Regions from separate parts of the Shewanella sp. MF05956 genome, predicted to be linked through region 4. Evidence: predicted binding sites of a transcription regulator. Region 4 holds the regulator's gene; each other region holds the start of a gene.
What was found. The regulator sigma-54, encoded in region 4, starts transcription at its own class of promoters, with help from an activator protein. The targets are predictions, from matches to a motif close to GTTGGCACGNNNNTNGNNT.
Positions count from the first base shown of each region.

Region 1: a site for sigma-54 is predicted at 1,782-1,800, ahead of AC19MX_RS09875 (YccF domain-containing protein). Genes of this name have one in related genera too.
Region 2: a site for sigma-54 is predicted at 5,394-5,412, ahead of flhA (flagellar biosynthesis protein FlhA). Genes of this name have one in related genera too.
Region 3: a site for sigma-54 is predicted at 3,951-3,969, ahead of AC19MX_RS01995 (flagellar assembly protein FlgT). Genes of this name have one in related genera too.

Region 1 is NZ_JCAYNV010000007.1:189,273-196,818, forward strand. Features, by position in the region: gene AC19MX_RS09870 (1-aminocyclopropane-1-carboxylate deaminase/D-cysteine desulfhydrase) at 685-1,641, opposite strand; gene AC19MX_RS09875 (YccF domain-containing protein) at 1,855-2,265, shown strand; gene AC19MX_RS09880 (EVE domain-containing protein) at 2,362-2,832, shown strand; gene AC19MX_RS09885 (TIGR00266 family protein) at 2,917-3,705, opposite strand; gene AC19MX_RS09890 (LysR family transcriptional regulator) at 3,850-4,776, opposite strand; gene AC19MX_RS09895 (homogentisate 1,2-dioxygenase) at 4,995-6,155, shown strand; gene hppD (4-hydroxyphenylpyruvate dioxygenase) at 6,226-7,266, shown strand; gene AC19MX_RS09905 (LysE family translocator) at 7,370-7,546, shown strand, end outside.
Region 2 is NZ_JCAYNV010000016.1:61,423-68,968, forward strand. Features, by position in the region: gene cheY (chemotaxis response regulator CheY) at 1-167, opposite strand, end outside; gene AC19MX_RS16845 (RNA polymerase sigma factor FliA) at 213-932, opposite strand; gene AC19MX_RS16850 (MinD/ParA family protein) at 925-1,806, opposite strand; gene flhF (flagellar biosynthesis GTPase FlhF) at 1,811-3,196, opposite strand; gene flhA (flagellar biosynthesis protein FlhA) at 3,226-5,325, opposite strand; gene flhB (flagellar biosynthesis protein FlhB) at 5,441-6,574, opposite strand; gene fliR (flagellar biosynthetic protein FliR) at 6,584-7,387, opposite strand; gene fliQ (flagellar biosynthesis protein FliQ) at 7,391-7,546, opposite strand, start outside.
Region 3 is NZ_JCAYNV010000002.1:13,285-20,830, forward strand. Features, by position in the region: gene AC19MX_RS01980 (LegC family aminotransferase) at 1-967, opposite strand, end outside; gene AC19MX_RS01985 (UDP-N-acetylglucosamine 4,6-dehydratase) at 976-2,169, opposite strand; tRNA gene AC19MX_RS01990 (tRNA-Arg) at 2,437-2,512, opposite strand; gene AC19MX_RS01995 (flagellar assembly protein FlgT) at 2,653-3,858, opposite strand; gene AC19MX_RS02000 (FlgO family outer membrane protein) at 4,162-4,872, shown strand; gene AC19MX_RS02005 (LPP20 family lipoprotein) at 4,869-5,318, shown strand; gene AC19MX_RS02010 (motility associated factor glycosyltransferase family protein) at 5,609-6,901, shown strand; gene AC19MX_RS02015 (hypothetical protein) at 6,898-7,146, shown strand; gene AC19MX_RS02020 (GSCFA domain-containing protein) at 7,421-7,546, opposite strand, start outside.
Region 4 is NZ_JCAYNV010000003.1:258,674-266,219, forward strand. Features, by position in the region: gene mlaE (lipid asymmetry maintenance ABC transporter permease subunit MlaE) at 1-192, opposite strand, end outside; gene AC19MX_RS04840 (ATP-binding cassette domain-containing protein) at 179-1,003, opposite strand; gene AC19MX_RS04845 (calcium/sodium antiporter) at 1,192-2,154, shown strand; gene AC19MX_RS04850 (KpsF/GutQ family sugar-phosphate isomerase) at 2,199-3,176, shown strand; gene kdsC (3-deoxy-manno-octulosonate-8-phosphatase KdsC) at 3,179-3,742, shown strand; gene lptC (LPS export ABC transporter periplasmic protein LptC) at 3,739-4,299, shown strand; gene lptA (lipopolysaccharide transport periplasmic protein LptA) at 4,286-4,867, shown strand; gene lptB (LPS export ABC transporter ATP-binding protein) at 4,864-5,595, shown strand; gene AC19MX_RS04875 (RNA polymerase factor sigma-54) at 6,004-7,488, shown strand; gene hpf (ribosome hibernation promoting factor) at 7,513-7,546, shown strand, end outside.

The sequences.
Region 1 (7,546 bases), on a different contig from region 4:
GTAAACCCAAGACAAGCTTCTGCTCATTTTTATTGACCATGACATGGCCAATGTTTGTATGAACATTATCAACAAACTTTATCCGTCATAACACTGTCATATAATTATGTTCAACTTACTCCGTTAAGTGAAAAGTATAAACAATAGTGATTAGGTTTTATTATCTTAATCAACTATTTATAAAACAACACTTGATTAGTGAGTTCAGAATAGGTTAAGTTAAATCTCGACAAGTTAATCTTTCGCACCACTAAAAAATGCCAAGGATATTATATTGAACAATTTTTTCACCCAAGGGTGATAAGCACAAATAAGGAATGTGACATATGTCATACAACATAAATGGACATGAAATTTCAGTTAGCTTTCCAGTTAATTCAATTTCGTCAAACAAAAATTCAATTGCTTTTACCGACAGCCTAGGTAAAAACAAAAAAACCTTTTCAAAGCGTATTGAAGCAATAAACTTCATGAAATGGTTAATATCTGCAAGTAAGTAATACCCCTAACGCATCGCGTTAATCATTTGCTCTGTTATTTAATAAACTCATTTCTCGGTATTCTCCTCTCACTTACCGATGTTTATTAAAACAGAGCAAAATGAATTACCCTTTACAAAATCCCATCGATATTTCAATAAGTTTTTCATTAAAAAACTCATTACATTTTTGCGTTTAGTTATCGCTATTTTGCAAATTTACGTTGATATCTTGGTAGCATCGTTTGATTCCCCAATACCCCACCTTGATGTAAATACACAATATCGCCTTGCCACTGCGGGTGTTTAGCTAAATAATCTTTTAGCACTAAAAATCCAACAGGATCATAGAGTAACTCAAACTCAATGCCAGACTCACACACAGTTTTCCACATATCAAAACAGCGCCTAGTGAGCTTACCAAAATGATATTTATGGCCATCATTGACTACTGTCGGAAAATACACCTTGTCGACTAATTGTGAAAATTGCTCTGTTAAGTAGCCATCACCGCCTACAGTACTGCAGGTTATCACCTCAATATTGAGTTGGGTTGCATCAATACAGGCTAATTGTTGTATGAGTTGCTTATTTAAATACGCGGCAGTTGTTCCTGTACCTGAGGGTAAAAAAACTTTTAATTCACTGATGTTATTTAATCGAGCCCAATCGATGATCTCGTTGGCTAATATTGCTAAACCTACTTCAGCATATTCGCAGCGTCCACCTTCAGGAATGTGTAACAGTGAACAAAACTGCGAATTGTTGGACTCTAGTATTTGTTTTACGACGTCATCTAAATGCATCTGTTGATATTGGTCAGCCTGTTTCCGTTTGCTGACATCAATAATATTGGCGCCATTCGCGATTGCCGCTGCATAATTACCTTTTGGGTGATGAATAATAAAGTCGTTTACGTGACTCACGTAATAATCAAATTGCCAGCCTCGTTGCTTAGCTAATACAGACATTGAATATAATGAGTTTGCTTGAGCAGAGCCAGATCCTACCAGATGAGTAACATGAGAATAATCTTGCGATAAAAAATGATAAAACTTGCGCGCCTTATTACCGCTAAAATCGGGATGCAATAAGTCATCACGTTTCACAAAAATACGTCTTTGTTCAAATAACATCTGCTGTACAGGGCTTGTCGTAAACATGATCAATCTCAAAATCATTAAGATGAGTATTTTAACCAAAAAATGATAAAACTCACCGTTTGATTTGTTTTTTTCACTATAGCCAATCTAAAACAACGCCAAAAAATCACAAAAACCCATTAAAAGCATATACTTAACACTTTGGCATGAAAATCGCTTAGTTAAGAGTAATTGGTACAGGTTATGTACATTAGCTTCTAATAAGGAATAACAATGTCTCTTTTACGTTTGCTGTTTAATATTGCTTGGTTTGTTTTAGGCGGTTTTGTGATGGGCTTGGCCTGGTGGCTTGCTGGGCTGTTGTGCTTTATCAGTATTATTGGTATTCCATTTGGCCGTGCGTGTTTCGTGATTGGCGAAATGGCATTTTGGCCATTCGGCCAAGAAAGTGTGAATCGTAAACACTTAACGGGTAATGAAGATCTCGGCACCGGTAGCTTCGGCTTAATCGGTAATGTCATTTGGTTCTTGTTCTTTGGTATATGGTTAGCGATTGGTCATTTAGCCCATGCCCTGGCCTGCTTTGTGACCATTATTGGCATTCCATTTGCGATACAACACATTAAGTTAGCACTGTTAAGCCTAACGCCAATTGGCCAAACAGTTGTAACAAAACCAGTATAAACTGACGTTTACCATAGAGCCGATAACATCATGTTGTCGGCTTTTTGCTGTGTGGATGGTAATGTATACCCAATAATAAATACAAAAGAGTAATGCATGAAATATTGGTTAATGAAGTCTGAACCCGATGACATCAGTATTGATGACTTACGTGATAGTCCAAACAATACAATGTCATGGCAAGGGATCCGTAATTATCAAGCACGAAATTTTATTCGTGATGACATCAATGCGGGTGACAGTGTTCTGTTCTATCATTCAAGCTGTAAAGTACCAGGTGTTGTTGGGATTGCCAGCGTTGTCAGCCAACCGCAACTTGATGCGAGTGCATTTAATCCTCAATCTCGCTACTTTGACCCTAAGTCAGACCCAAGTAAACCACGTTGGTGGCAAGTAGATATTCAGTTTACACATAAACTCGATCAATTAGTTCCGCTAAGCCAACTCAAAAGTGACCCGACATTACAACACATGGTGTTAGTGACCAAAGGTGCTCGGTTAAGTGTGCAACCAGTTACAGCCAATGAGTTTGAGCACATTGTTAAGCTCGGCCAAACGGCCAAATAACGCCATTAACCAAAAGTAGAGATGAATAAAAAAGGTGACTAAATTCAGTCACCTTTTTTTAATTAATTCACATACAATCAACTGTTAATTAATCATGCGTCCAATGCCACCTAACACCGAACCTTCACCTTGGTCTTTGCCGCCACTAGAAGGTGCGTGAGCAATAATACGATCTGCCATGCGAGAAAATGGTAAGCTTTGAAGCCATACCGTGCCATGTCCTTGCAGGGTCGCTAAAAATAACCCCTCACCACCAAACACCATTGATTTAAGTGAACCTGCACGTTGAATGTCGTAATCAATCCCTGGGGTAAAGCCCACTAAACACCCTGTATCGACACGTAATGTTTCACCGCGCAGTTCTTTTTTGATTAAAGTGCCACCCGCATGCACAAACGCCATACCGTCACCTTTAAGGCTTTGCAAAATAAAGCCTTCACCGCCAAAAAAGCCGACTCCAAGGCGTTTATTAAACTTCATCGTAACCTGGGTGCCCAACGCTGCCGCTAAAAAACTGTCTTTTTGGCATATCAGTTCGCCATTATGTTCAGCAAGATCGATAGCCAATATTGTGCCAGGAAACGGCGCTGAAAATGCAGCCTTACGTTTACGATTACCTTCATTGGTAAAGTGAGTCATAAAGATCCCCTCACCTGAAATAGCACGCTTGCCTGCACCCAATAATTTACCAAAAAAGCCAGACTCCGGTTCTGAGCCATCACCCATTTTCGCTTCAAATGAGATATCTTCTTCTAGGTATGTCATTGCCCCAGCTTCAGCAACCACGGCTTCATTAGGATCTAATTCTATTTCGACCAACTGCATACTGGTTCCAATAATTTCGTAATCGACTTCGTGACATTTTCTGGTCATTTTTTGCTCCTTAAAAATGAATGTTACTCGTTTATATTTATCTTCGCTGTGCCTTAGGTTTAGGTTTAGGTTAACAAGATGTAACCACTTTTCCCACGCCAACTTTGTGACATAATATGTCTAAGTGATTATTGTTAATACCAGTTAACCTAAACCTGTACCACTAAAGCCAGTTTGTTGCTGTTGATACAGGGCAAATTCTTGCAAAATAAGTTCGGTAAATAATTGGCCTGCTCGGCCTAATGGCCGCTCTAGCGTTGACACTAATTGTGGCGTGAAGCTAAAACGGTTACCACCAATAAAATCCACTTGCGTTAATTGACCGTTAGCGAGTTCTTCTGTGATCAAAAAATCAGGCATCCAGCCAAAGCCCAAGCCTTTTAATAAGGCATTCTTTTTCATAATAAAGCCAGAGAGATAAAACACTTTATCACCACCAAATTGCATTTCATCACGTGCTCGTTTACTCGGAGAGGAATCTTCAATGGTGAGCTCAACATGCTGTTGTAATTCAGGTAGGCTGATGTTGTGCAATTGACTCAAAGGATGCATGGGTGAAGCCACCAGCACACTGGTGATAGTCGGTAACGGTTTAGGGAGATAAGACGGTCCCGTTCGATAATCTTTAACTAGCATTAAATCTGCTTGATCGCGCTCAAACCGATGTTGCACCCCGCCTAAAAACTCCATATTTAACTGGATTTTAGTGGGAATGTTATGTTCAGACATCAGCTTTAAAGCACTCATGATCGGCTCCATGGGCAGAGCACCATCAATCACCAGTTCAAGCTTGGGTTCCCAGCCTTGACTGAATCTGCTGGCAAGATGTTCTATGTTAGCCAAGTGCTGCAATAAACGCTGGCCTTCAGCCAAAATCACCTTTCCCTCCGGCGTTAACTCTGCGCGGTAATGATCACGATTAAATAAAGTCACCCCTAAATGTTGTTCTAATTTTTTAACTTGGTAGCTCACTGCAGACTGAGCCTTATGTAATCGCTCCGACGCTTTAGAAAAACTTCCTTCTTCAACAAGGACTTGCAGTACATTAAACGCATCAATATCAATTCGCATAGCCGCTCCAGTGTCTTGTTATCAATACACTTGTGTAAAGCTAACGTAACCATCTATTAATTTGATTGAGATAAGCTTTTTATTATTCTTTTTTTTGTGGATCTTTACCACTAAATTGTTAATAAGATCACATATTGGTTTGCCCAGTGCGATTAGGCCATAACAATAATCAACATTCAGCCGCGTCACACGCAGTCGATTAACCATAGGAATATCAAATGCCATTCTATGTTAAGCAAGGACACATTCCGACTAAGCGTCATATCGCCTTTGAAAAAGACAATGGTGAACTTTATCGCGAAGAGTTATTTTCAACTCACGGTTTTTCAAATATTTATTCCAACAAGTATCACCATAACATGCCAACAAAGGCGATTGATGTTAAGCCTTATACGTTAGGGCACGGTGAGCAATGGCAAGATCCTTTAATTCAAAACTATAAATTGGATTCGCGCCAGGCCGATGGCCAAGGCAACTTTTTTAGTGCCCGTAATAAAATCTTTTTCAATAACGATGTAGCGATGTATACCGCCAAGGTCACTGAGCCCACAACTGAGTTTTACCGCAATGCTTATGCTGACGAAGTGGTCTTTATCCACGAGGGTGAAGGCCAACTGTTAAGCGAGTACGGCGTTATTAACACCAAAAAGTGGGATTACTTGATTATTCCCCGCGGTACCACATACCAATTAACCTTTAATGATTATCAAAACGTACGCTTGTTTGTGATTGAATCATCGTCAATGGTGGAAGTGCCAAAACACTTTAGAAATGAATACGGCCAAATGCTTGAATCTGCACCTTATTGCGAACGTGATATTCGCACCCCAACCTTAACCGATGCAGTGGTTGAAAAAGGCGAGTTTGCCTTAGTGTGTAAGTTTGGCGATCGCTATCAACAAATGATGTTGCAATGGCATCCATTTGATTTAGTCGGTTGGGACGGTTGTGTGTACCCATGGGCGTTTAACATTAGCGAGTATGCACCTAAAGTTGGCAAAATTCATTTACCGCCATCTGAGCATTTAGTCTTTAGCGCACACAATTTCGTGATTTGTAATTTTGTGCCGCGCCCTTACGACTTCCACCCAAAGTCGATCCCGGCACCTTATTACCACAACAATATCGACAGCGATGAAGTGCTTTATTACGTTGACGGCGACTTTATGAGCCGTACCGGGATTGAAGCAGGCTACATGACGTTACATCAAAAAGGGGTACCGCATGGCCCACAACCTGGCCGCACCGAAGCCTCGATTGGTAAAACAGAAACTTACGAATATGCGGTGATGGTAGATACCTTCAACCCACTTAACTTAACAACTCATGTAAAAAATTGCATGAGTGATGATTACAACCGCTCTTGGTTAGAAAACTAAGACCGCGTTTATATTTAACCAAAGTCACCAAAGAGTGATGGCGTGTTGACATAACAAAAAGGAAAACAAAATGGCTAGCGAACTTAATCCACTGGGACTTTTAGGCATCGAATTTACTGAATTTGCCAGCCCAGATACAGAATATATGCACCAGGTCTTTATTGATTTTGGTTTTTCGATGTTAAAAAAAGCAAAAAACAACGACATCGTTTATTACCAACAAAACGACATTAACTTTTTGTTAAATAAAGGTCGCTCAGGCTTTTCTGCTGAGTTTGCTAAATCGCACGGCCCAGCAATTTGCTCGATGGGTTGGCGTGTTGAAGATGCTGACTTTGCATTCACAGAAGCGGTTAATCGCGGCGCTAAACCTGCAGATGATGCAAACAAAGACATGCCCTACCCAGCCATTTACGGTATTGGCGACAGCTTAATTTATTTTATCGACACTTTTGGCGAGCAAAACAATATCTATCAAACCGACTTTGTCGATTTAGAGCAACCAATTGTCACGCCGGAAAAAGGCTTTATGGAAGTCGACCACCTAACCAACAATGTCTACAAAGGCACCATGGAGAAATGGGCGAATTTTTATAAGGATATCTTTGGTTTTACCGAAGTACGCTACTTTGACATTAGCGGTGCGCAAACCGCATTGGTCTCTTATGCGTTACGTTCGCCAGATGGCAGTTTTTGCATCCCGATTAACGAAGGTAAAGGCAACGATAAAAATCAAATTGATGAATATTTGGGTGAATATAACGGCCCTGGTGTACAGCATTTAGCCTTTAGAAGCCGTGATATCGTGGCGTCATTAGATGCAATGGAAGGCACATCGATTAAAACGCTGGATATTATTCCTGAATATTACGACACCATTTTTGAGAAGCTACCACAAGTCACCGAAGATCATGATCGCATTAAACATCACCAAATTTTGGTTGATGGCGATGATGACGGCTATTTATTACAGATTTTCACCAAAAATCTATTCGGCCCTATCTTCATTGAGATTATTCAACGTAAAAATAACCTTGGCTTTGGCGAAGGTAACTTTACAGCGTTATTTGAATCCATTGAACGCGATCAAATGAAACGCGGTGTGCTGTAAGCAATCAATATAATCTGATACATAAAAACCAGCAAATTGCTGGTTTTTATCATTTTAGGCCATTACACTCAGCCCTCTAAATTGTTTATTAAAGACTCGAGTCATGCCTGATTACGCCGTACTAGCCGTATTTATACCCACGTTCTTTTTTGTCTCTATCACCCCAGGAATGTGCATGACCTTAGCAATGACACTGGGCATGAGCATTGGAGTACGTAAAACATTATGGATGATGTTAGGTGAGCTTGTTGGCGTAGCATTGGTTGCGATAGCCGCGGTG
Region 2 (7,546 bases), on a different contig from region 4:
TCGGTTACAACAAAGTCAAAATGACCTTTTTGTAACATAGGTAGGGCTGTTGAGCCATCATCTGCTTCTTGGGTATTATTAAATCCCAAGTCTCGCAACAAGTTCTTAATGATACGTCTCATTGTTGAAAAATCGTCAACAATAAGAATCTTCATATTCTTGTCCAAGGTTTCCTCCGGTGAGCTGACACTCGTTTGCTCTATAATTAGTTATTATTCTTGTGTCCAATGCTTGAGTTTGGCTTTTAGTCTGAGCATGGCCTGACTTAATATCTGGCTAACTCGCGACTCACTTACCTCAAGGATGGCACCGATTTCTTTTAAGTTTAATGCTTCGTCATAATATAACGACAGCACTAAAGCATCTCTTTCTGGCAAGGTTTTAATTGCTTCAACCAGTGCAGATTGGAACTGAGTCTCGGCGAGAGAATCAAAAGCTTCATTTGGGGATTCGTCGTCTGTGGTTAACACATCCTGGGAAACACCAAGGTCTTCTATGCCTATGATTTTACCGACAGAAACATCATTTAAGATATGATGGTACTCATCGAGAGACATATCAAGTTTTTCAGCAATTTCTGTGTCTCGTGCATCGCGCCCTAACACTTGTTCAAGTTCGTCAATGACATGGGCTACACGGCGATTATTACGATGAACTGAGCGTGGAACCCAGTCACCGCGGCGAATTTCGTCAATCATTGCGCCACGAATACGAATGCCAGCAAAGGTTTCAAATTTAGCCCCTTTGGTGCCATCAAATTTTGATGATGCTTCTAGAAGCCCCATCATACCTGCTTGTAATAAATCATCCAGTTGCACTGATGCTGGCAGCCTTGCCAACATATGATGAGCAATGCGTTTCACCAACGGTGCATACTGTTCAACAATCGATGTTTTGTTATCGAACTGAGTATACGCTGCGGCTTTATTCACTCGCTCTCCCCTCTTCTACTGGTTTACGTTGTACTAAGCGTTCAACAAAAAACTCTAAGTGACCACCAGGTTGTTGCGGTACAGGCCAGGTCATAATTTTATTGGCCAACCCTTGGTATGCAATCGCAGAAGGTGATTTTGGAAAGGCTTCTACGACCAGTTTTTGTTTACGAACTGCTTTGCGCAAATTTTCATCGAAAGGAACACTAGCGACAAGCTCTAAGGCCACATCTAAAAATCTATCTGTTACTTTACTGAGTTTAGCAAATAATTCCATGCCTTCGCGTAAACTACGCACCATATTTGCCACAATTTTGAAGTGGAACACACCGTGTTCACGACTTAAAATTTTAATCAGGGCGTAAGCATCAGTAATCGATGTAGGTTCATCACATACAACGATTAATACATCTTGTGACGCCCGCGAAAAACTCAGCACCATATCTGAAATACCCGCAGCCGTATCAACAATTAAAATGTCGAACTGGGTGCGCATTTCACTAAAGGCACGAATTAAACCGGCATGCTGCGCTGGGGTCAATTCAACCATCGCTTGTGAACCAGACGTGGCCGGCACAATACCGATCCCTTTTGGCCCACGGACAATGATGTCATCTAATTCGGCATCGCCAGACAAAACATGAGATAAATTTTTCTCTGCACGGATCCCTAGCATCACATCAACGTTGGCTAAACCTAAGTCAGCATCAAGCACCAGTACACGCTTGCCCTTTTCGGCTAATGCGACTGCGGTATTAATTGATACGCTTGTTTTACCGACTCCGCCTTTACCACCGGATACGGCAATTACTTTAACTTTATCGTTATTTGGTTGATTCATCATACGTAAACCACTTGCTTGATCCCGAGTCATATCTTTACTCAAATGCATAGGCAGTGTCATTTGACCATGCCGTGTCTTGTGACGTTGGTTGTTCTGTTTCGTTTAATGCGGCTAGTGCTTGTTTGGCTAATTCTAGTGTATCAGCCACTTTCATGTCTTCTGGAACACGTTGACCGTCAGTAACATAACTCAATGGTAACTCATTTTGAATCAATACGCTCAATGCACCTGCAATTGATACTGATTCATCTAATTTAGTCAAAATAGCACCCGATAACGGAATGCGTTTAAAGTGTTCAACTGCATCTTGCAATACACGACGCTGGCCAGTGGCAGACATCACTAAATAACTGCGAATTGGGATCCTACTATTTGCAGTCAAATTATCAAGTTGTTGATAAAGACGCATGTCTCGTTGTCCCATTCCCGCAGTATCAATTAACACTAGCTTACGATTTCTAAATTGATATAAAATCTGCTCTAATTCGCTTAAATCATGTGCTTGCTTAACAGGGCAGCCCATAATTTTACCATATGTCGCTAATTGCTCATATGCTCCAATTCGATAATGGTCTGTCGTAATCAACGCGACTTGTTCAGGACCATGATGTGCAGCAAACCGCGCAGCAATTTTTGCTAAAGAAGTCGTTTTACCGACACCCGTTGGGCCAACAAAAGCAACTACACCACCACGTTTAACAATATCATCACCTTGATTATCAAGTAAATTAGCTAAACTTTGTGGTAATGCTCGCACTAAGTCTGCTGGCGTGTAGTGTTGGCTCAGCCCAGCTAGTTTAGCAGCAACAGCGGGAGAAAACTCAGCTGCAATTAATTTACTTTCTAACATGGCGCCAACTGGATCAGAGCGCTTTTTGTGATCTTTCATTAAAGAAGACACCTGGTGGGTCAGTAAGCTTCTTAACGATGCCATTTCCTCACGCAATGAGTCTAGCTCGGCAGATTGATTTTTATTACTTTTATTGGGTTTTTCAAGATGATTTACCTGTGGCGCACTTGGGGTAGGCTTAGCCGTTTTAGCCCCTTGTAATTGGCGAGCCCATTCAGGTAACTCTGGTTCATCTTGATGCACAGACATTTGCTGTGCCATGCGATTGTGCTGCTTTTCAAGTAATGCTTGTAACGAGTCCGCTGCAGGCGGTGGGCTCACTTTTGAATGTGCCTTAACGGCAGGTTTAGCGCCCAATGAAACTCTATCTTCACTGACATCCATAAAGCTATTCGTTGGCGCTTGCGACGCCATAGCGGCTTTTGGTTCGTCATAATCAACCGCGGCAACAATTTCGATGCCACCAGCCACTTTTTTATTAGACATAATGACAGCGTCAGACCCTAAGGTGTCTTTAACTTGTGCCAATGCTGCACGCATATCTTTGGCAAAAAATCGTTTAATTTTCACGTACGCACCTCTTTAAACTGACGTTATCACTATTGACCTACTGCAGAAACAATTCTGATTTGTTTCTCGTCGGGGATTTCTTGGTAAGAAATCACTCGTAAATTTGGAATAGTGTATTTAACAAATCGTGACAGCGTGGATCTCAGCATACCAGATGTCAATAATATGGCTGGTTGCCCAACCATTTCTTGCTTCTGTGCAGCATCTAAAAGTGACTGCTGCATGCGTTCTGCGAGTCCGGGTTCAATATTTGGCCCTTCTCCACCTGTCGCCTGCATAGACTTATGCAACATCTGTTCCAACTCAGGCGCCAATGTAATGACAGGGATTTCAAGTTCTGGTCCAGAGATCTCCTGGACTATCATCCGTTTTAGGGCGATACGCACTGCGGCTGTCAATACTTCAGTATCATTACTCTTACTACCATACTCTAATAACGTTTGGACGATTGTGCGTAAATCTCGAACCGATACACCCTCATTTAATAAGTTCTGCATGACTTTAACCACAGAGCCTAAAGGCATAACGTCGGGTACAAAACCATCTACTAATTTTGGTGAGTTCTTTGCCAGCATATCCATTAACTGCTGCACTTCTTCGTAGCCTAATAGTTTAGCGGCATTGTTGCTTAACAACTGGCTAATATGGGTTGCGACAACGGTCGCGGTATCTACCACTGTGTAGCCTAATGTTTGTGCATGCTCACGTTGCTCTGGCGAAATCCAAACGGCCTCTAAACCAAATGCAGGATCGCGAGTTTCAATACCGTCGAGCTTGCCATAAACTTGACCTGGGTTAATTGCCAGTTCACAGTCATGTCTCACTTCGGCTTCACCCACCACAACCCCCATCAATGAAATCCGATAAGCATTGGGTGATAAGTCTAGATTGTCACGAATATGCACTGCTGGCACTAAAAATCCTAACTCTTGAGATAATTTCTTACGAACACCCTTAATACGGCCTAATAATTCGCCACCCTGGGATTTATCAACCAATGGAATTAACCGATAGCCGACTTCAAGACCGATGGTGTCAACGTGGCGCACATCATCCCAGCTCAAATCTTTAGGTTCTTTATCTTTGGCTTCCGCAGGGCCTTTAGTCGCGACGACTAACGCGGCTTGCTTTCTTTCAATATTACGTTTGTAAACAAAATAAGCGGCGCCGGCGGTGATAAATGCAAACGTTAAAAATGCCACATGCGGCATGCCGGGTACAATACCCATAATAAACAGTAGACCTGCGGCAATCGCTAAAGACTTATGATTGTCAAACATCTGACTCATCATCATCTGGCCCATATCACCAGATTCATTTTGACGCGTTACCATTAAGGCCGCAGCAATAGACAATAGTAAGCCAGGTATTTGCGCCACTAAACCATCACCAATGGTCAGTAAGGTATAAATTTCTACCGCACTTGAGAAATCGAGATCATGTTGCACTATACCAATAACAAAACCGCCGAGGATGTTGATCACTAGGATCATAATACCGGCAATAGCATCACCTTTTACAAACTTAGATGCACCGTCCATTGCGCCATAAAAGTCAGCTTCACGGGTCACTTCAGCACGGCGAATACGCGCTTGGTCTTGAGTAAGCGTTCCCGCATTTAAATCTGCATCAATGGCCATTTGTTTGCCGGGCATTGCATCGAGGGTAAAGCGAGCACTCACTTCTGCAATACGCCCAGCACCTTTAGTTACTACAGCAAAGTTAATGATAATTAGGATAATGAACACCACCAAACCCACAGCATAATTGCCGCCAATTACCACAGAGCCGAAGGCTTCAATCACCTTACCCGCGGCATCTCCACCGTTATGGCCTTCTAACAATACAATTCGAGTTGAAGCGACGTTTAACGCTAATCGCAACAACGTCGCGACAAGTAACACGGTAGGAAAGGCAGCAAAATCAAGGGGTCTGTCGGTATAAATCGCGACGAGTAACACCACTAACGCTAAGGCTATATTGAAAGAAAACAAGATATCGAGCAAGAATGGCGGGATAGGCAAAATCACCATCCCTAATGCAGCCAAAACTAATACAGGCGTACCGATACCTTTAAAAGTAGATGGTCTTATTTGTTTAAATTGCCCAAAAGCTGCTTTTGCATCCATATTTAGATGAACCCTTTCTGTCAGTCTACTGCGTCAATGGACTGTTAATTGACGCGAATAAACTTAGAAAGCAAGAATTAAGCCAAAAATAGCATTATCTAAAAACACGCTGAGCTTAATATTTTAAATCATCGGGGATAGGCTGTTTGTAAGGAATAGGTTTAGGCTTACGTCCCTTACCTTTTTGATACTGTCTGAGTTGAAACACGTAGGCTAATACTTGAGCTACTGCAGTAAAGAGCCCTTCTGGCACTTGTTGGTCAATCTTGGTGGTATGGTAAATAGCCCTGGCAAGAGGAGGAGCTGACACAATAGCGACGTTATGTTCACGAGCAATTTCTCGTATTTTAAACGCAACATCGTCTACGCCTTTGGCAATTAAAAATGGAGCCGATGAACGGGTCACATCATATTTAACCGCTACTGCATAATGCTCGGGGTTAACCACAATCACATCCGCTTTTGGCACTTCTGTCATCATTCGGCGCTGAGCCAATTCATGCTGCATTTGCCTAATACGCCCTTTGACTTCTGGTTTACCCTCAGAGTCTTTATATTCATCTTTGACTTCTTGCTTGGTCATTTTAAGCTGTTTATTGTGATTCCAAATCTGGAACGGCACATCAATAATGACAATCAGCAACATTGAACTGCATAAAACAATAAACATCCATACCAGCAGATCTAACGCATGGTACACATTACCCGGCAAATGGTCGTTCGATAACATTAAAATATCGTAAAAATAAAACCTTAATAAAAAATATGCCGACAGCGCAACAACAGCAAACTTAGCGATACCTTTAGTTAACTCAACCAACGCTTGAGTACCAAACATGCGTTTAAAGCCATTCATCGGATTAAGCTTACTGCCTTTAGGCATAAATGCTTTGACCGAAAAAGACATTCCACCTAATACGATATTGCCTAAGAAAGACACAAACGCCAACAATACAATAAAACTCAACAGTGGCCAGGCAAGCTCATTACCCACGACGCCCCAAACACGAAACATCGAGTTGGTATCGAATATTTGATCGCGCTCCATGGAGAAAATTTGTTTCATGATGTTGTAAAGACTAATCGCAATAGAAGGTCCAGTCATGGCAAAACCTACTGATGCAGCCAATAACACCGCGGCGGTTCCGAGTTCTTTTGAGCGAGCAACTTGACCCTTTTCACGTGCTTGTTCAAGTCGCTTACTGGTGGGTTCTTCTGTGCGTTCTTGACTGCTGTCATTTTCGGCCATTTTCCCTCCTTAGAACACGATTGCAGCGTCGGTTTGACATTGAAGTTGTAACACATCACACATCAACAGCTGTGCCGCCTGCCAGACTTCATCAAAATGCGCCATGATAGGGCCAAGGGTTAACCATAAAATCAGCAAACCACTGACCATGGTAACGGGGAAACCAATAGAGAAAATGTTTAACTGAGGTGACGCTCTGGTCATCACACCAAAAGAGAGGTTAATCAGTAATAAGGCCACAATCGCCGAGATTGACATGGTTAATGCCGCCCCAAACATATAACTGCCCCATTCAGCTAACGCGCGGTAATTGGCAATTGAAATACCTTGAGTCGATATAGGGATCGTTTCAAAACTGGCCACCAGCATTCTGAACATTAATAAATGGCCATCAACGGCTAAAAATATCAGCGTCGCGAGCAGTAAAAAAAAATTACTCACCACAGGTACTTGCTCACCTGAACCAGGGTCGACCATAGAGGCAAACCCTAAGCTGGTTTGCATACCAATAATTTGCCCTGTTAACACAAATGTCTGCATCACCATTAAAGTAACAAACCCCATCGACACACCAATAAGAATTTGTTGAGCAATCACAAATACTGAGCTAAACGCCACGAGCTCAATGGATTCTACTGGTGGTAATACCGGCGCAACAGCAACGGTAATGGCAACCGATAACATTAAACGTACACGCGATGGTGTAGTATTAGCACCAAAAACTGTCATCACCATCAACATCGATGAGATGCGAAAAAACGGCAACAGGTATGCGGCAATTGTTTGACTTATTTCATCAAACAAAATATCCATAACCTAACCTATCACTAAAGGAATGAGGTTTACCATATCAAGGAAAAAATCCATCATCGTTTGTACTAGCCAGTGACCTAAAAACATTAGTGCAAACAAGGTCACTAAAAGACGAGGTAAAAAACTTAAGGTTTGTTCATTAATCGAGGTTGCCGCTTG
Region 3 (7,546 bases), on a different contig from region 4:
GGCTTTTGCATATCACCGCATTGAGCCAATAATTAGACTTTGCATAGCTAGGTTCTTCAACAAACTTGATATCAGAACCTGCAAAAAACTCTCTGTATTGAGTCGCAAGTAACCTCTTACTTGCTAGAAAGTCATCAATAACTTCCATCTGAGCGCATCCCAAAGCGGCATTCAGATTAGGCATTCGATGATTAAACCCTGGTTCATCATGATAAAACTCATAAACATGAGGTACTTTGGCTGTCGTGGTAATGTGCTTTACTCGTTTGCCACTTTGCTGATTAGCGCAAAGCACCACTCCCCCACCACCGGTAGTAATAATCTTATTGCCATTAAAGCTAATGGCGCCATATTCGCCCATAGTACCAGTGTGTTTATCCTTATAAACCGAACCTAAACTTTCAGCGGCATCCTCAACCATAATCAGCTGCCATTGATGACAAATAACTAGCAACTCATCCATTTCAGCAGGATGACCAAATGTATGCATTGGCATAATTGCTCTTATCCGTTGTCCTGTAAGTTTATGAACACAGCCTTTATCCGTTAAACTGGCATACTGGTTAAGATATTTTTCTAACGCATCAGGGCATAAACTTAAGCTAGTCTTTGATACATCGATAAATATAGGCTCTGCACCTAGGTGGTAAATAACATTACAGGTGGCTACAAACGTTAAAGCCTGAGTAAAAACTAAATCACCGCGTTCAACTCCGGCCATATATAATGCTGTCTGTAATGCTGCGGTCCCGTTAACAACCGCAACCGCTTTAGCTGTACCTGTAAAGTGTTCTATTTTGTTTTCGAATTCATCAACATACTTACCAACACTAGACACAAAAGTACTGTCAATGGTATCTGTCACATAGCGTTTCTCATTGCCTGCAAATGTTGGCGCATGCAAAGGAATAAACTGATCTGTTTTATAAATATCACGAATAAACTGACAAATATGAGCTGATTTCATCTAATTTCCTACATTTTTCCATCTAAGTATTTACCGGTTTCTTTATGGTCAAACTCAGGGATCATTTTATTAAATAACGTAACTATTTGTGTTTTAGTCCAAGCTTGCTCTCTTTTCATGGTGTTGATTTCATGTTCAAACATATTCAACAGTTTCTCATCAAATTCAGCAGAATGCTTTATCACCCCAAGATCAGTAAAACGATCCATATCTAGCACATCTTTGTGGGTAAAAAACTCTTCAACATCTTTCTCACCAGTGGTATCACTTTGAGTAAACAAACAAGGCCACTTCCCCTGCCTCGGTAAAGAATGAACTAGCTCTCTAGCCTCGGTTTCACCTTTGCAAAGATAAGGTTCATAACCTAACTGGGCCAAATATTTAACGGCAATATCTGCAAAAGAAACCAGCGGTAAAGACTGAGTTTGTTTAGGGAAAAAAATGTCACGGTTATCACCTAACAAACAAGACATTAAACATAACTCACCCGACTCTTGTGGCGTAACAAAGTAACGCTTCACATCATTAGGTGCCACAATCGGCTGTTGTTTCAAAATACGTTGATTGAAACTGTGTAAAAGGGAACCATCTGAGAATGCGACATTAGCAAACCGCGCAGTTGAAATGCTTAACTGATGACTGCGGCGCATCAAAAACATCTCCATAATTCTTTTCGATGATCCCATCATATTAACAGGGTTTGTGGCTTTATCAGTTGAAACACAAAAGTATTTTTTGACACCCGAGTTGATAGATTGCAGGATAGTTTTGTCGGTATTAAACACATTTACATCTATCATTCGCATCAAGGTAAAAGGATCTTTCTCGCTACGTACATGCTTTAAGGCTGATAAGTTCAGCACATAATCATACTGACCATCAGTCTTGATAAACGCATTATACTCAATAGAACCAATATCAAGCGCGAAGCTTTGAAAATCACCTGTAATATAGCCAAAAGCACTTCGAATATCCCGAACAAGTTCAACTAAATTGTTTTCACTAATGTCAACAACATGCAGTTTAATTGGCTGTCTTTTAAAGATTTCTTTTGTCACAGCTTGACCAATGGTACCAGCTGCGCCTAAAACCAAAAAACGTGAGTTGGCAACTATCGTATTTAGCTCGGAAGCTAATCTCGAAACATCACTATAGAGTAAAGGAAACTCCCTTCCAATTAACGATAAATCAAACAATTGCATTCGTTGAATTCCTTCTTTAAATCAATAGCAGATACATTGCTATACATTCACTGTCAAAAAATTATCACAATTGAAATACAGCAATAATTATTCCAAGAAATTAATAGATGGACATAAAGCTACTATAAGAGACTAGAAAGCAATTTACTACTTGATTGTAAAGTAAATAAATCGCTTATCAGTGAGTATAAACCAGATAACTAATGAGGCAGGGAAGTCGACTAAAAAAAATGAAAGCTTAAGCTTGAAAATGAGAAAGGAAATATATGGTCTCCCCACAGGGACTCGAACCCCGATCGGCCGCTTAGGAGGCGGCTGCTCTATCCTGTTGAGCTATAGAGAGACCCTGTGATTATACTGAGTTTATAATTGATTTAAACCCTTTAAATTTAACTGCTTATTTCTTAACCTGGTTTATTAGCCTAGTTTCTTAGCTTGAACTCTTAACCTTACTCTTAACCTTATGCATGACGGTCATGATGATCAGTTTTTAATCGCGATATCATTTACTTGGATATTGTCTGCTGCATCGATGCCGTCAAATATGGCTGTGGCGCTGTCTTCACTGACTTGCTCGATTACCACACTCGCTCGGCTTTTGCTGGCGATGGGGCGCATGGTGTTTAAGCGATCTGGGATATTTTTTTGCAATACTATCTGAAACTTATCACCCATTTTTACGCCATTTTTGCGGCCTAAATTGATGATAACTCTATCGCCTTGTCTGGCAACAATTTGGCCTAATAGTGGCCTGCAATTTAACTGGTTATCTAACGTCAGTATGCTTTGTTGAAAGATTTCAATAATAGACTGGCCGTAGGATGAGCGCCAAAAACGTTGATTAGCCGGTGACACCACTTCTTGTTTTTCAAATTCCCAGGGTGCCGATGTGGCAAAAGTTTCTGTCCACACCACTTCGCCGCTAATACCATGATAAAGAGTGAGTTTTATCATGAATTGTCTTAGTGGGTATTCTTCACTGAAACCTAAAAAACCACTTTCGGCAGGCTCAGTTGAAATATCAATAATATCGGGTTGTAGTATGTACTGACTTTCGGTGATTTCGCCTAACCATGTCGGGATGCGGTAACCTCTAAAATTAACCAATTGGTTAGTATTATCAATTTTTTCATTGGCGTGTACACGAGCAAAACTATAACGAGACTGAGCATTGATCATCTTGCCGAGTTTTTCGGTTATCTGTTGTTCAAAATTGGCCAGTTGCCCGTATCGAAGCTGAGCGCGATCTTGAAGATAAGATTGCGGCAACATAATCGCGGCTTTTAATGATTGGCTTTTGCATTGGGCGTTAGGTTCTGGTTCGGTGAGTTCTAATTGCAAAACCACTGTGATGGTATTTTGGCTGATCATTTCGCTCATCAACTCAACATTATTAGCCGACCCCATACGCTGAATTTGAAACGTATCCTGGGTTAATCGCCCCTGATCGATTGATTGCTCACTGGAAAAATTAACCCCCGCTTTTAAGCTCGCATAATTTAATGCCTGACTGATGGCATCTTCGCGGGCTTTATCGATATCGCCATTGACAATTTTAGCTCTGCCGGTGACCTCGACTTGTTCTGCAAATGCCGTGTTAACCTGAAAAAAGCTCCACAGTAACATCAGTGCAAGCGCGAATGCTTTATGGCTGGTTGCTTGTTTAATAAGGCTTGTTTGCGTCGGCATACGATGTCCTAATGTCAAAAAATCGTCAGTTTTGCCTATTAAGGCACATAAAATATTACGACTAACGCGATAGTGTTTAATTAGTATAAATTAAGCAAAAATCGCGCCACTAACATATTTATGTGCATTTAAGCCTTTAAGGATTAAATCTAGTAAAGCTTTTACGCTATTTGCCGATACAGATTTAGCGTTCATTGACGGCTATGTCGCAGTCAATAATGGCTTAAGCATCAATCTTGCACGTTTTGATTGAGTGCCATTAATGCAACATATCGCGTCGGCGACATTTTTAAAGGAATCATCATGATTAACAGGCTTATCACCCCAGTTGCTGTACTTGCGTTGTTGTCTGTCGCAGCGTGTAGCCAAACGCCTAACCCGGCGAATAATTTAGCGTTTAATAATGATGGCAAATACGTCAAAGTTAAAGATGAATATAACGTTTCTCATAAGCAATTAGCGTACGACATTCAAGATGCCGGCTTGGCGCCAAAAGGCCAGATTAATGTATGGGCCGAAAAGTTAGTCAATGAATTGGTTGTGCAAAATGATGCACTTCGCCCTGATCAGCCGTTATTAATCACTACGCCTGTTTTAGCTAATAATTTAAATGCCACCAATGAGCTGGCCTTACAATTACAACAAGGTTTGTTAGCCGCGTTTCATGCGCACGAATTTAATTTAGTGGATATGAATGTCGCCACCAGCTTGCGTGCTACGGAGCAAGGCGAATTTATGTTAAGCCGTGATTGGCAATTATTGCCATCCGGTTTACCTGTGGCACACGTGTTAGTGTCAACCATGACCATGACCCCTGAGGGCATTGTGTTTAATGGCCGCGTTGTAAACGTCACCAACAACCGCGTTTTATCGGCAGTGCAATCTTTTGTCGCTGCGTCAAGTTTGTCTGGTTATTTACAAGAGTCTGAATTAATCGAATCTCGTAATGGTTTGCTGTACCGTCATGAGAAAAAAGGCGATAGCCGTTATACCGTATTGGGAGATAAGCTATGAAGTCACTGATGTTCGTTATGATTTTGGTGCTACTCGGCGGCTGCGTCAATAAAGATAAATATGTGCAGTGGGAAACTGAAGCGCCCTCTTCATTCCCTACGTTAACAGCGGTAGGTTATGCACCGCTAGCGACGCAACCTAGCCCTGAAGCGTCTCACCGTATTTTAATGGCAATGCAAGCGTCGAAAATTGCCGCCTACCGTGAACTCGCTGAACAAGTTTATGGTCAAAAGATTTCAGCTAACAGCGATGTCAGTGAGTGGTTATTAACTGACGACAATATTAAGTCCAGCGTCAGTGGCATTATTCGCGGCGCGAAAGTGGTTAAGACCTACCCTTCTGGTGAGTTTTATGTCACTGAGTTAGCCTTAGACTTTAAGCAAGTATGGCAATTGTACGAACAACAGAATCGCCCTAAACGTGTTAAAAAAGTCACTTATTTTTAAATATGCTCCTCTAAAGTCAAAAGCATTACATCCACAGGGTGAGATCGCGAACGTTTTATGAACAAATCGAAGGTATTTATCAAACTACATTTATTCGGAATGTTATCACTTCATGAATGATTGGAAGTGATTCTACATTGAAATCAATTATTGTGAGCGAAAAACGTACACCCATGTGGTTACCCTGATTACATCCAGTGTACACAACAGACTTGATAATTAATGTATAATCCTAATTGTGTTAAAACCAATTTACATGCTAATTTTTATTTACTACCTAGGGACTCATGATGAGTGATTTATTCACTAAAAACATGGACATTATTGAAAGCCGATGGCCACTTTTAGCACCATTAATAAAAAACCAATCAATTGAGCATTTTGATGCTCAATTAATAACTGGCAATACTCAAACAATTAGCGTAGATGGCATACAGTTAAGTAGCCGTCATGATAGAGTTAATGAAGCTAAACGGTTAATCAACTCTTTACCTAAAAATACTCAAACAGTTTCAATTTACGGTATTGGAATGGGTGATTTACCTTCTTTTTTGATTGATAACGAATCAATATTGCAAATTAAAGTTTATTTATTCAGCTTGTCACTTTTCAATCTATTGATTTGTTATACAGATCAAACTGAATGGCTAACAAATCGAAAAGTTGAGTTGTTAGAACCGATAAATATAAACACCTTGGATAAAGTGTATTTATCATCTACACCTGATTTAATCCTTGTTAATGATAAGTATGCTAGAATAAGAGACTTAATCATTTATGATAAAAATATTGATTATGTGAACGGTAATCACGAAAAACAACGGCGAGAAATCAACACTAGATTTATTGAAAACCTTAATTACTTAAAGCTGGATAGTGACATCTCAGAGTTAAAAAAAAAATACCACAATCAAGAAGCTCTAATTATTGCAACTGGGCCTACACTCGAAAAGCATTATGATTATTTGCTAAGCCTTCAAAGCCTAAATGAAACGAAGAAACCTTTACTCATCGCTGTAGATACCGCTTTAAAAGCCTTAAATAGCAGAAACATCATCCCAGATATTGTTATTACTCTCGATTATCATATTACTGAAGCATATTTCCCTAAAAATATATCTCCTAGTATTAATTTAGTTTATTTCCCAACGTCTTCTTTGGATGTTATAAAAAAATGGAGCGGTTCTAGATTCAATGCATTCCAACAAGGAAGGACATACAGCGATAAAACTTTATCTAAAACAGAATTATTTAGCAGTGGAAGTATTGTCCATCCAGCTATAGATCTTGCTGTTTACTTAAACATTAAAAATATAACATTATTAGGTTGTGACTTTTGCTATCCAGGTAACAAAACACATGCTTTTTGGGATGATGGTGCATTAGGAGTAACATTAAAATTCCATAAACATCATTGGGTTTTAAATGGCAGAGGTGAGAGAGTTGCTACAGAGTTAAATTTTAGAGCATACTTAAGAAGCTTAGAAGTTTATATAGCGTCTAAACCTGAAGTTAATTTTTATCAATCTAGCTTAGAAAGCGCTTATATCGAAGGCACAACATTCAAAGAGTTAACATTATGACAACATCCATACTCGTATCACAACTAGTAAAAACATCTAATCTTATGAGGTCTGGGAAAGAAGCTGAAGCAGCTCAACAGTTTCACAAATGCATTGATTTACTTGAAACTGAATTGATAAGTCATAGGAATCAACAATCTATAATAAATATTCTACCATTGATCCTTGCTGCTCAAGAGCGAAACGACTGGCTCTCTCTGGCAGACTTTTTAGAATATGATTTAGTTGAAATGCTATGTTATTAGAACCGCTAATTGTAACGACTGAAGGAATATTATCTGCCTACTGTAATCATGTCTATTTCAATATCGTACCTGTATTTAGGACTACTAATATCAATTGATTTGCTACTTGTCACATATGAATCAACAATCACTACTCACTGAAAAGCAATAGTATATCGAACAACGGATTGGTGACTGTTTACACAATGACGGAGATCATCAATGGCTCCAAGATATTGCCCAAAGAACATTAATGATCTCGTCTTGTAAGAACTAATCCTATAATCGAACATTTTTAAACTTTTTCTGTGAATTTTAATAACTTCCTAGAGAGCCATTCATAGTAGAGCTCATTACCATGGATCCAGTCGTGCTGACCATCTGAATACGATACGTTCGAAACATATTCCATTGGCTCAGT
Region 4 (7,546 bases):
ACCCGATACCAGTATGATCACCATTGAACGAACACCAAGCACATAAATTTGCTTGATTAATAATGGTAAACCTTTCTTGATATTAGGCACTCGTACAATAGCGCCCCACAGCATTAAGCCAGCACGGCCAACGCCTGACACCATTTTTAGTGCGTATTTGCCGATGTCGGCAATGTAATCAATTACGCCCACGCAATAACTCCTCTTGATAATCCTCGGCAGGATAATGAAATGGCACCGGACCATCTGGCGCGCCTTGGATAAACTGAATTAATTGCGGGTTATCAGACAAACGAAGTTGCTCTGGTGTTCCGTGTGCAATGACTTTTTTCTCTGCGATGACGTAAACGTAATCAGCAATACCCAACACTTCATCTACATCGTGCGATACCACAACAGAGGTGAGCTTTAAGGTATCTGAAAGCTCACGAATTAATTTCACCAGCATCCCCATAGAAATCGGGTCTTGCCCTGCAAAAGGCTCATCATACAAAATCATTTCGGGCTCAAGCGCAATGGCACGCGCCAATGCAGCTCGGCGTTGCATACCTCCAGACAACTCGTTTGGCATTAAATATGCTGCGCCGCGTAAACCTACCGCTTGCAGTTTCATCAATACAATCGAGCGAATGATGTCTTCAGGTAATCCCGAATGCTCTCGTAATGCAAATGCGACGTTATCGAACACGTTAAGGTCGGTAAACATAGCACCACTTTGAAACAACATACTCATACGCTTGCGCAGCTCAAAGAGTTCTTCGCGCTTTAACTTATGAACATCATGGCCATCAAATAAAATTTGGCCGCTGTCAGGTCTGAGTTGCCCACCAATCAATTTTAATAAGGTAGTTTTACCTATCCCACTTGGGCCCATAATGGCCGTCACTTTACCTTTAGGTATCGTTAGCGAAATATCTTTATAGATCACTCGCGAACCATGGCTAAACGCCAAATGGTTTATTTCGACCAAAGGGGAATTATTTGATTTACTCATATCAGGCATCGGTGTTGAGGAGATAACAACCTTCCTTAGAAAAAGATGAAGCGCAAATTGTACTGTAATTGTCCACTAAGCGACAACTATATCCATATAACCAATGCTCATTGTTAATACAATTAGTGTGCAATGCTTTCAATTTAGTGAAAATCCAGCGAAAATGCCCGCTAATTATTTATCATCATAGGAATCTCATGTTAGTTAATATCCTAATGTTAATTGCAGGCCTTGCTGTTTTAGTGTGGAGCGCGGATAGATTTGTTTACGGAGCCGCAGCATTTGCACGTAATTTAGGCTTGCCACCCATGTTGATTGGACTGACTATCGTCGCGATGGGCAGCTCTGCCCCGGAAATGTTCGTGGCAGCAACAGCCTCAATGGACGGCATGCGTGATACCGCTGTCGGTAACGTTTTGGGCTCAAACATTGCCAACATTACCTTAATTTTAGGATTAACCGCATTACTGGGCGCGATTAGCGTCGGTTCCAAAACGCTTAAACGTGAAATCCCATTAATGTTAGCCGCCACCGTCTTTGCCGGTTACACCTTACATGATGGCTTGTTAACTCGTGCAGAAGGCATCATGCTCACAATATTGTTTTTTGCATTAATGGGCTATTTCATTTGGCAAGCCACTCACAATAAAACCCCAGATGCTTTAGATGACGATATCGAATCTGAGATCCCTAAAAACGTCCCCACCTTTCGTGCTATCATTTGGCTTATAGTTGGTATTATATTACTCCCACTATCAGCAGGTTGGATGGTAGATGGTGCTGTCGGGATTGCCAAATTTTATGGGCTCTCTGATTTGGTCATTGGCTTAACCATTATTGCTGTGGGGACCAGTTTGCCAGAACTTGCCGCCTGTATTGCTGGGGTATTAAAAAAAGAAGATGATTTAGCAATAGGCAATATCGTTGGATCTAACTTATTTAATATATTAGCGGTACTCGCGATACCAGGGCTTATCGCCCCTGGGGTGATAGATGCACAAGCCAGTGGGAGAGATTTCTACATGGTATTAGGCACAAGTGCAGCGTTAGCCGTTTTAGTCTTATCCAGTGGCGCCAAAAAACAACTGACTCGTTGGCATGGCGTCCTATTATTAATCACCTTTATTGCGTACCAAATTGTTGTATTTCAATCCCATTAAGTTGGAGCATAAAGGTTAGGTATTAAGCCAAAAGAGAGACAAGCATGGTAGATCAAACTCAGTTTCGCCAATGGGGCCGCAAAGTCATCGATATTGAAAAAGCGGCATTAGATAATTTATATCAATATGTTGACTCGGTAGAGTTTGGCCAGGCTTGCGAACTCATTATGCAATGCAAGGGCAAAGTTATTGTCATGGGCATGGGTAAATCAGGCCATATTGGTAATAAAATATCGGCGACATTTGCCAGCACAGGCACACCAGCCTTTTTTGTGCACCCTGGCGAAGCAAGTCATGGCGATTTAGGCGCATTAGATAAAAATGACATTGTATTGGCCATCTCAAACTCTGGTGAATCAAGCGAAATCCTGACCTTATTGCCTGTGATTCAACGCATGGGCGTTCCTGTCATCGCGATTACTGGTAAACCAGAGTCCAATATGGCAAGGCTCTCAAAAATCCATCTTTGTATTCAAGTTCAAGAAGAAGCATGCCCACTTGGATTAGCGCCAACGTCAAGTACCACCGCGACCTTGGCGATGGGTGATGCACTCGCCATTGCATTACTGCAAGCAAAAGGATTTACTCGAGATGATTTTGCCCTATCGCATCCGGGTGGTTCATTAGGCCGTAAATTATTATTAAAAGTTGAAGATGTGATGCATCAGGGTGAAAGCTTACCGAGCGTAAACGATGACATCTGCATTACTGAAGCACTGTACGAAATATCGAAAAAAGGCCTTGGCATGACCGCCATAGTCGATAAAACGAATACCCTAGTCGGTATTTTTACTGATGGTGATTTGCGCCGTATTATCGATGCCGAAGTTAACTTACGCACCACACCTATTTCGCAGGTAATGACCAAAAATTGTGTCACTAGCCCTAGCGGTATTTTAGCGGCACAAGCACTGCAAATCATGGAAGAACGAAATATTAACGGACTGATTGTCGTTAACCCACAACATCAACCGATCGGCGCGCTAAATATGCTCGATATGGTTAAAGCAGGAGTTATTTAACCATGTCAGACACAAACACTCACTCAGGTTTTTACGGACCAATCAGCGATGATATTTGGCAACGTGCTAAAAAAATCAAATTGTTAATATGCGATGTTGATGGCGTGTTTTCTGACGGCCGAATTTACCTTAGTAATGCCGGCGAAGAGTTAAAAGCTTTCCACACTCGCGATGGTTATGGCGTGCGATCTGCCCTCACTAGCGGCATTCATGTCGCCGTGATAACAGGCCGTAAATCTAAAATTGTTGAAACCCGTATGACTGCACTGGGGGTTAAACACATTTATCAAGGCATCGATAATAAGTTTGAACCATTTGAAGCGTTATTGTCTTTATATAATGTCACCCCAGACGAAGTGGCTTACATTGGTGATGACATGGTCGATTTACCTGTGATGAAAGCCGTGGGTCTTGCGGTTTGTGTGGCCGACGGTCACCCATTTGTTAAACAACATTGCCATATGACGACGAGTCTCAATGGTGGCCATGGTGCATTGCGTGAACTCACAGATTTACTATTATTAAGCCAAGACAAATTCACAAGTGCCCACGGTATGAGTATATGAATAGAGTTACCATCGCGATAGCGGCATTTTTCGGCCTTGCCCTTGTGTTGTACTGGCAAACGCAAGTAAAACGCAGTGAAATGGATGCCGTAAAAGTGATAGGTATTGAGCGTCCGGACTTTGTCGCCAACGACTTACGCACAACCGAATACAATGAACAAGGTTTGATTGCCAGTAAAGTCACCGCGAAGCATATGGAGCATTATGCTTCCAGCGATATCACCCACTTTACTGATCCCGTTTATTTAATTTACCCAGAAAATGGTAAAGCACAGTGGCAACTCAGTGCTGACAAAGGACAATTAAATAAACAGAGCAATAAAGTCAGCTTAGAAAATAATGTTATTATCGATGCAATTGATATTGAAGAACCGTTACAGTCAGTGACCACACAAGCAGTCACCCTAGATTTAACGACCATGATAGGCAGCTCACAAGAGATGGTGTATATCAAAGGTAAAGGGTTTATGATCCAAGGCTTAGGCCTACATGCTGACTTGAATACGCAAAAATTATCGCTACTAAGCAAAGTAGAAGGAACATATGAGTCACAATAATCGACATCCTCGCGCCAATGCCGCATTACTATTAAGTGGCTTACTTTGCATGCTGAGCATTCCAGCAATGGCAAAACAAGGTGATCTCAAACAAGAATTGAAAATTGCTGCAGTGAGCCAATCTGCCGACATTAAAAACAATCAAATTGTCTTTAATGGCCCCGTGACTATTGTCCAAGGCACGATTAATATTAATGCTGACGAATTACGCGCATTTACCCCCAAAAATGGCGTATCCAAACGCTTAATCGCGACGGGTAAACCCGCGACATTTTCTCAAGAACTCGACGACGGTAACATCGGTACCGCCAGTGCCAACGAAATCAGTTACGATCTCGCCACAACAACTCTGACGTTAACCGGTAATGCCAAGCTAGACCAAGCAGGCAGTCAGGTCACGGGCAACCTAATTAAATACAACATTAAAGCCCAAGAGTTAATTGCTGAGAGTACCGGTAAAGGCCAAGATCGCGTCATCACGATTATTCAACCAGAAAATTTCCAAGACGAGTCAGCGCCAAAACAAAAGCTGCCTGAGATCCCTGTCAACAAGCAGATAAAACCATGAGCCAAATTACCTTAACAGCTGAAAACCTAGCCAAAAGCTATAAAGCGCGTCAAGTTGTAAAAGACGTCAGCTTAACTGTAAAAACGGGGCAGATTGTCGGTTTACTTGGCCCTAATGGTGCCGGTAAAACAACCACGTTTTACATGGTTGTAGGGTTAGTCAAAAGTGATAAAGGCCGTATATTAATTGATAATGACGATCTCACCGCTGACCCAATGCATCTTAGAGCCCGTAAAGGGATTGGTTATTTACCACAAGAAGCCAGTATTTTTCGAAAACTCACCGTGCACGACAATATCATGGCGGTGTTACAAACCCGCAAAGAACTCAGTAATGACGAACGTATTGAACAGCTCCAGCATTTACTGGAAGAGTTTCACATTACTCACATTCGCGACAGCCAAGGCATGTCATTGTCTGGCGGTGAACGCCGTCGAGTCGAAATTGCCCGAGCACTCGCTGCTAACCCTAAATTCATTTTGCTTGATGAACCTTTTGCGGGTGTTGATCCGATTTCGGTTATCGACATTAAAAAAATTATCCAACAGCTAAAAAGTCGTGGATTAGGCGTACTGATCACCGACCATAATGTTCGCGAAACACTCGATGTATGTGAAAGAGCTTACATCGTAAGCCAAGGTAATTTAATTGCCGAAGGAACACCTGAAGAGATCTTGAGCAATCAACAAGTTCGAGCGGTGTACTTAGGTGAACAATTCAAGCTATAGTTAGGTTATATACCCAAACAACCTGAAGATACTCGATTTCAGCAAGAATTTACACGCGTTTAGGCAAGGCATTGATTGCGGTTAATGGTCGTTCCCTTTCCAAAATCAATAACACAGCATGAACGCGTGTAAAACTTGCCCCTTGGGAGTTTCACCGTGTTCCCACTACGTTGTTGCGTTAATTTATAAGGTGCCTACATTACCGCATTAACGCGCCTAGTATTGAAAACACGGTGAAGCTCTGAAACACGTATCTTCAAGTTGATTGGGTATACGCCTTTTAGCCTATCTAATTCATTCCATTGAACGATACCTAAATTGCGTGAAATGTCATTGACGTACGTGACACCCCATTACAGTTTTTCGAGATTGTTATTTTTATGGAAATCATCTAGGGATAAGCGGTAAATGAAAGCGTCACTCCAACTTAAAATGGGTCAGCATCTCACTATGACCCCTCAATTGCAGCAAGCCATCCGCTTGCTGCAATTATCTTCATTGGAGCTACAGCAAGAAATCCAACAGGCGCTGGACTCAAATCCATTGCTTGAAATAGAAGATGAATTTTCTCAAGCTAAAGATCCCTTAAAAGAAAGTCGCGATCAATCAGACACAGACTTCAGTGACAACAGTAATGTGAGTGTCGAAAAAGATACTTCAACCATCGACACCACAGAATCCATCAGTAAAGAAACCATGGACGACATGCCCATGGACACGACCTGGGATGAAGTCTATACCGCCTCACCGATGTCAGGGTCTGGTAGTGCCAGCATGCGCGACGATGATATGCCTTTTCAAGGGGAAACCACCGAAGGCTTATATGAACATTTAGAGTGGCAAAAAAACTTAACGCCATTTTCAGACACCGACCTTGCCATCGCAACAGCCATCATTGACGCAATAGATGAACGCGGCTATCTAACCCAAAGCACTGAAGAAATACTAGAAGCTATGGGCGATGAAAATGTTGAGCTTGATGAGGTTCAAGCGGTGTTAAAGCGAATTCAACATTTTGACCCCGTAGGTGTTGCTGCACGTGACCTTAGTGAATGTTTACTCATTCAACTGTCACAATATGCAGACTCAACCCCGCACATTGAAAATGCGCGAATGCTCATCAAAGATTATTTGGATTTAATCGCTGGGCGTGACTTTAGATTATTAATGCGTAAAACGCGTTTAAAAGAAGATGAGTTACGTGATGCCATTACCTTAATTCAATCTCTTAATCCGCGTCCTGGCTTATTGATTACTGCCGTCGATGACGAATACGTGATCCCTGATGTCACAGTATTTAAAAAGAATGGCCGTTGGGTTGTTGAACTCAATCCAGATAACATGCCTAAAATAGGTGTTAATCAGCAATATGCAGCAATGGCTCGCAGCAGTAAAAACCCATCTGATACTCAGTTTATACGAGGTCATTTGCAAGAAGCTAAATGGTTTATCAAAAGCATTGAAAGCCGTAACGATACCTTGTTAAAAGTAGCCAATTGCATTGTGCAATTCCAACAAGGGTTTTTCGAATATGGCGAAGAAGCCATGAAACCTATGGTATTAAATGACATTGCTGAAGCCGTAGAAATGCATGAATCGACCATTTCGCGCGTGACCACTCAAAAATACATGCACACCCCACGAGGGTTGTTTGAGTTAAAATACTTTTTCTCTAGCCATGTCAGCACTGATGATGGCGGAGAGTGTTCATCGACAGCAATCCGCGCATTTATTAAAAAGTTGGTTGCAGCAGAAAACCAGAAAAAGCCGCTTAGCGACAGCAAAATGGCTCAACTACTGGCCGAACAGGGCATAAACGTTGCTCGTCGTACGATTGCAAAATACCGTGAGGCAATGATGATACCGCCCTCAAACCAACGTAAGAGTTTATAAATCACTCAACAATGGAGAAGTGTAATGCAGATCAATTTATCAGGGCATCATGTTGAAA